DNA from 3 places in the Pseudoalteromonas sp. J010 genome. Region 2 is predicted to be linked to each of the others. Evidence: predicted binding sites of a transcription regulator. Region 2 holds the regulator's gene; each other region holds the start of a gene.
The links. The regulator FliA, encoded in region 2, starts transcription of late flagellar genes. The targets are predictions, from matches to a motif close to CTAAAGNTNNNNNNNNNNNNGCCGATA.

Region 1 (2,275 bases), on a different contig from region 2:
CTTTGTTTGCTGCGATATTAAACTGTGCAGACTTTACCGATGATTTAGAAATTTCCGTAGCCAGCACTTTGTCGAATGAACCAGCTAATGCGATAGAAAAGTTACCGTTACCACAGTAAAGCTCAAGTAAATCATTGCTAAGCGGCTCGCTGATAGACTGCGCCCACGCTAGCATTTTTTGATTCACTTGGGCATTTGGCTGCGTAAAGCTGTTTTCAACTTGCTGATAAATATATTCTTTACCATTAACCACGAGCTTTTCTGTGACATAATCATGACCAAATACGACCTTTTGTTTTCTAGCACGTCCTATAAAGTCCACTTTGTAAGTCTGTTGCAACTCAGAACGCAACTCCAGCATAGCAGTGTGCCACGCTTCATCAAGTTGCTTGTGATATAAAAGGCTAATCAGTACTTCACCACTTAGGGTAGTAAGGTAATCAATTTGGAATAATTTTCGGCGTAAGACCTCATTGCCTTTAAGTTTGTCTATCATGACTTGCATCATTTCATTGACAAGCTCGGCACCCGGGTCAAAGCTATCAACACGAAGCTTTTCTTTACTTTGTTGATCAAACATGATGTGAAACAAGTCGTCGCCATCATGCCAGACTCTAAATTCGCAGCGTTGGCGGTAATGGCGAGTTGCAGAGTCATACACTTCTAATTCTGGCGCATTAAACTGTGCAAATTGTGCTGTGATACGCTCAGCTTTTTCAGCCAATTGTTGCTCGTATGCTGAATCATCAATCTTTATTACTGCCATACTAAAACCATCTATGTTGAATTAAGAGGCGCTATTTTAGGGAGCGTCGTTAATTTGTCCAGTCTAGCATAGTGACTAAAATCGTTTTGGCGTTTTTTTAGTCATTTTACTTTAGCTTTGCACAAATATGCCGATAATCTAACTAATATATTGGAGGGCATACCATGAAAATCGGGCATTTAAATCAATTGCTCAATCCAGCGATGCAGCACAAGCCTGGACAGAGCAAAGGGATAGGACCACATATCCAAATAAATTCAGATAGTTATGCGGGGGATAAATCTAAACTCGCTGCCAAAATTCTTGATGACAAACTCGCAGAAGCGCTTGGTATTGAGAAACCTACGCAGGATAAAAAAGACAAACCATTGTTTGACTTTGAAGCGATAGTGAAAAACGTACTTGATTTCGTTCAAGGTGCAGTGAAAAAAGCGAAAGTAGACGGTAAAAATGACGATGAATTAAAATCTATGCTGGATGGGGCACGCAAAGGTGTGCTGCAAGGTATTGATGAAGCCAGTGAAGAGCTAAAAGGGATGGGGGCGTTTAATTCTGATATTGAAGAAGGGATTGAAAAGTCTCGAGAGGGTATATTTAAAGGGCTTGATGACTTCGAAAAAGAACTATTTGAAGAAAAGTCTCCAAAGGCAATGGCTATCAGTGCGGCGCAATTTGCAAGCTTATCGAATCAGGCCGAATATGCGTTCACTACAGCGGAAGGTGATGAGGTTGTTATTTCATTTTCTGACGCATATTCACAAGGGTCTGCTGCGAGCGTGGCCCAAAAAGGCAACAACTTTGGTGCTGCATATGGCTCCCAGTCATCTCAAGAGGTGAACTTTTCGATTAAAGTAAATGGAGAGCTGAACGAAGAAGAGCAGCAAGCAATCAACGATATGATGGAAGATATTCGCAATGTCAGCGATGCGTTCTTTGGCGGTGAGTATGATGAAGCGTTCGATATGGCAAAGTCACTTAGTTTAAACTCTGACCAAATCACCAACTTCACAATGGACTTAAAGCAAACGAAAACATCTGCCGCGATTGCACAGTATCAACAAGGCAATCCGATGAAAGAACTAGAGAAGGCGTTTGTACCTCTGAATAAGCAACTAGCAGACATTCAAGAGCAAGCAAAAGCGCTCAATGCTAACAACGAATTGCCAAATATACTTGCATGGATGAATGAAGGGCAATCCAGGTTAAATGAATTCTTGGATTATGCGAGCAGCTTTTTCAACCGCTTAAATGAATCAAATAAGGGCTCATCAGCAGAGCAACAACAAACAAGCTGATCGAGTTTATTTTCATTGTGACTCATGGCAAACTTCATTCCTTAAATATTTAGGGGATGAAGTGTGTCACATATTCTAGTTTTTGACTCCGGTATTGGTGGAACAAGTGTTCTGTCACACTTGCGCTATCGTTTTCAAAATTCCACTTTTAGCTATGTTATGGATAACGCATTTCTTCCTTATGGTCTGCAACCTCAGGAATTAATTAAATTAC
Region 2 (2,275 bases):
GCTCAAAAGCTAGTAAAAAAGGCTGAGCAACTGTATTTAAAAAGAATAAAAGCACAGCACTCTCGGCGTGTACCTGTAGCGTCAGAGTCAGTAGGAATGTATGATTAACACAGTTTTAGATCAAGCAAGTGGCCTGCGTAGAATGAGTCAAAGTAGCAACCAGGGTGTAAAAGTCATAGCCGTGACCGGCGGCAAAGGGGGAGTGGGAAAAACCAATGTTTCGCTCAATACCGCTATTGCTATGGGTCAGCAAGGACAGCGTGTTCTTGTTTTAGATGCGGACTTAGGCTTGGCAAACTGTGATGTGATGCTAGGTCTAAGAGTCGAAAAGAATTTATCACATGTCTTATCAGGAGAGTGTGAACTAGATGAAATTCTAGTTGAAGGGCCTGCAGGTATAAAAATTGTACCAGCTACGTCAGGGTCTCAGAATATGGTTGAGCTCACTCCAGCAGAGCATGCTGGGTTAATAAGAGCTTTTAGTGAACTAAATACACAATTTGATGTGTTAATTGTTGACACTGCAGCCGGAATTTCGGATATGGTGTTGAGTTTTTCTCGTGCCGCTCAAGACGTACTCGTGGTAGTGTGTGATGAACCGACATCCATTACAGATGCCTACGCATTAATTAAAGTATTAAGTCGAGAACATGGAGTTTACCGCTTTAAAATAGTGGCCAATATGGTTCGTAGCATGCGTGAAGGTCAGGAACTTTTTGCTAAACTATCAAAAGTGACCGATCGTTTTCTTGACGTGGCTCTAGAGCTTGTCGCGACAGTACCGTTTGATGAAAATATGCGTAAGTCATCACGTCGACAAAGGGCTATCGTTGATTTATTTCCAAGCTCTCCTGCAGCTGTTGCTATTAAAGGCTTAGCTACGAGAGCGGCTAAGTGGCCAATTCCTCATCAGCCTTCTGGTCATTTAGAATTTTTTATTGAACAACTTGTAAACGGGTGATTATGGCTTCTCCGGTCAACAGAGCTGCGGGATATCAAACTTCTGACCATATTCATAAGGTGGTTGAAAGGCATGCTCCACTTGTCAAAAAAGTGGCGTGTCACCTAATCGCTCGACTTCCGGCAAGCGTGCAACTTGATGATTTGATCCAATCAGGAATGATAGGGTTAATTGAGGCAACAAAAAACTTTGACGCCAGTAAAGGTGCCAGTTTTGAAACTTTCGCGGGCATACGTATTCGAGGTGCGATGCTTGACGAAATTCGTCGTGGAGATTGGGCTCCCCGATCTGTCCACAAAAATAGCCGAATGGTTTCAGAGACTATATCTGAGCTCGAATCTCTCCTTGGTCGAGAACCAAAAGACACTGAAATCGCTGAAAAACTTGATATATCTCTAGATGAGTACCATCATATTTTACATGATGTAAATGCAAGCAAAGTAATAGGCATTGAGGATCTTGGGGTAGACGAAGATGTGATTACCCCTGCAAATAGCGATTTTGCGCTAGACAAACCGTTTAATAACGTTAAAAATGAACGTTTTAACGAGTCTTTAGTAAATGCGATAAAATCATTACCAGAAAGAGATGCCATGGTTTTGTCGCTTTATTATAACGATGAAATGAATTTAAAAGAGATTGGCGCCATTTTAGATGTCAGTGAATCTCGAGTAAGTCAAATTCACGGTCAGGCAATGATAAAGCTAAAAGCTAAAATCAATGACTGGATAAATTAGAGTACATAAAATAGTTGGGTTCGAACCTCACTGGAGGAAGTTTTGGATAAGAACATGAAGATTCTCGTGGTTGATGATTTCTCTACTATGAGAAGAATAATCAAAAACCTATTAAGAGATTTAGGCTTTACAAATGTTCAAGAAGCTGATGATGGTAGTACAGCACTTCCGATGCTACAAAATCAGGAGTTTGACTTTGTAGTAACTGATTGGAATATGCCAGGAATGCAAGGGATCGATTTATTGCGAGCAATACGAGCTGATGCAAAGTTGAAACATATTCCTGTGCTTATGGTAACCGCGGAAGCAAAAAAAGAGCAGATCGTTGCTGCAGCACAGGCTGGGGTTAATGGTTATATCGTGAAACCATTTACGGCAGGTACACTTAAAACCAAGCTTGAAAAAGTATTTGAGCGCTTAGGCTAACAGCAAGGGGAAATGGCCTATGTCTGTAAACGCTGCGCCTCAAATTACACTCGAGCAAGCTAAACAACTTGTAGAGCTATTAGAGCAAGGTGAACAAGAAAAAGCGGATCAGCTGATTTTAGAGGCTGCTAACAAAGAGCAATCCGAATTA
Region 3 (2,275 bases), on a different contig from region 2:
GTTTTGAACTTGAAGCGACGCTAGAACAACGGGTAAAGAGACAGTTATTAGAAGAAGTGCAATCTATCTGTCCAAAAGGAATAACGATGATACAGGTTCGTCAAGGTGAAGCCCGAGGGCTTGGACATGCTATCAATTGTGCAGCACCGGTTATTGGTGATGAGCCTTTTGTTGTCATGTTACCTGATGTGTTAATTGATGCTGCTACTGCTGATCTAAGACAGGAAAACCTGGCCCAGATGATTGCACGTTTTGAGCAGCAAGGTTGTAGCCAAGTTATGGTTGAGCCTGTGGCGGAAGAGGTTGTGTCACAATTTGGTATTGTAGATATAGGCGGTGAAATGTTGGCTGCTGGCGAATCTAAATCTATGCACAACATGGTTGAAAAACCCAAACCTGGTACCGCACCTTCAAACCTTGCCATCGTTGGCCGCTATGTTTTAAACAAATCAATTTGGCCGTTGTTGGCAAAAACGCCAGAAGGGGCAGGAGGAGAAATCCAATTGACCGATGCGATAGCAATGATGATGGAAACTGAGCAAGTACAAGCGTATGCGCTTTGTGGTAAAAGCCATGATTGTGGCAGCAAGATTGGTTATTTGAAAGCGATCATAGAGCATGCTGTTCGTCGAGATGAATTTTCCAATGAATTGATGCAATTTATAACAAAGCTTGCAAAATGAGTGTGAAATTAATACTCTTTTATATAGTGAGTTAATTATGGGAGCCTGGCTCCCTTTTTTATTTTATGAGATATTAATGGTTAAAAAACACTCAGTGCTCGCTTTTTTTTTCTTCTGATTTTGGGTTGCAGCTCACAAAGTAGTGAGTTAACCATCGCCAAAAAAACCTCTGAATATTCACAGGAAGAAATTGAGCAAGTCATCAAGGAATGGAATGAATCGAAAGAGCAAATTAAACGCTTATTACAGTCTGAAAACGACTTAAATAAACTCATTACACTATTAGCTGCACAACAGCCGCTCCCATCTTCGGATGCGCTATTGAATGGCAACCCGTCGGTGGTCTCTCATCGGGCTGAGGATAGTACTACACAGAGATTTTATGCGGTACTCACACCAAGGCTCACACAAGCAGCGGCGGAGAAAGTTGTATTAAGGGTAAATAGAGCATTACCCACGTTAAATACAATTACAAATGTTAGTATAAGAACAGAGCAAAAGGCATTTGGGGAGCGTTTTATTGTTCAAATGGGGCCTTTGGAATCAAATAGGGCTGCGGGCGTGCTTTGTAAAATCCTGGAAAAATATAATGAAAAATGCGTTTCGGTTGAATATTGAACGTTTTGTTCTTTATTTATCCGTTTGTTAGATGGGTCGTAAAATATATATAAAAATAACAAAAAATAACTAAAGTTTCTTAGTATCGTACCGATAAATATAATGGAAATCCTAATAATAAACCTGAGGTAAAGGAAAGGTAAATGATAAATAAAATTAAGGTTGGTTTAATCACGCTATCTTTGCTAAGTGTGACTTCCGTTGCTGTTGCGTCTCAAAACAAAACGTTTAATGCCAGTGTTACGGTTCAGAATGCGTTTACACTGGAAAAAGTAAACGATCTTAAGTTTGGTACGATTCGAGCGATGGCTGAAAGCACCAAACAAGCAACATTAACGCGTCCAGCAGATTCTACAGAAGCACTAGCTGCAACCTCTCAAGATGGCGCTCAAATTGGCATTTTAACGGACGACTCTTCTCCTGCGCAGTTTACAATTTCGGGTGTAACTCGCTATGCCAACATGAAAATATCACTACCAGCATTAACGGTTGACCATGATGGTGATGCAGCGACGCCAGAAGTAGCAGCAATAGAGCTTGTTTCGGCTGAAGGCCCAAGTGACACAGCCAAATTTGAGCTTTTGAGCTTATCCCTATATGCGGTTGAGGGTCAGACACCAAACGCGGCGATTGAAAAAAATGGTGACGGCGAATTTGTTATTGCAGCGAATAACGAAGGTAAAGCTACTTTCAACGTTGGTGCATCTATTGGTACTGATAAAGAGGGTGGAAGCTATCTAGATGATACATATTCAGGTACAGTAGCAATTACGGTATCTTACTAAGTTATGATATAGGCGATAATGTTTATCGCCTTTTTTTGAGTGGTATGAAAGGATTAAAGTTTTTCGCGTTTGCTACAATGCTCTCAGGTATGAGCCATGCAAGCTCAATTGAGGTTCTTCAGAATCTTAATTTTGGCATTATTGTTGCTTATGAAAACTCGCGGGAAAGCATACTCAATATGACCCCTT

Region 1: a site for FliA is predicted at 876-902, ahead of EAG18_RS17740 (DUF5610 domain-containing protein). Genes of this name have one in related genera too.
Region 3: a site for FliA is predicted at 1,371-1,397, ahead of EAG18_RS20875 (DUF4402 domain-containing protein). Genes of this name have one in related genera too.

What each region holds. Positions count from the first base shown of each region.
Region 1 is NZ_RDBW01000035.1:1,486-3,760, reverse strand. Features, by position in the region: gene trmA (tRNA (uridine(54)-C5)-methyltransferase TrmA) at 1-766, opposite strand, end outside; gene EAG18_RS17740 (DUF5610 domain-containing protein) at 931-2,061, shown strand; gene murI (glutamate racemase) at 2,125-2,275, shown strand, end outside.
Region 2 is NZ_RDBW01000013.1:31,723-33,997, reverse strand. Features, by position in the region: gene flhF (flagellar biosynthesis protein FlhF) at 1-108, shown strand, start outside; gene EAG18_RS08735 (MinD/ParA family protein) at 101-961, shown strand; gene EAG18_RS08730 (RNA polymerase sigma factor FliA) at 964-1,698, shown strand; gene cheY (chemotaxis response regulator CheY) at 1,741-2,124, shown strand; gene EAG18_RS08720 (protein phosphatase CheZ) at 2,144-2,275, shown strand, end outside.
Region 3 is NZ_RDBW01000051.1:21,838-24,112, forward strand. Features, by position in the region: gene galU (UTP--glucose-1-phosphate uridylyltransferase GalU) at 1-683, shown strand, start outside; gene EAG18_RS20870 (hypothetical protein) at 804-1,301, shown strand; gene EAG18_RS20875 (DUF4402 domain-containing protein) at 1,445-2,086, shown strand; gene EAG18_RS20880 (DUF4402 domain-containing protein) at 2,131-2,275, shown strand, end outside.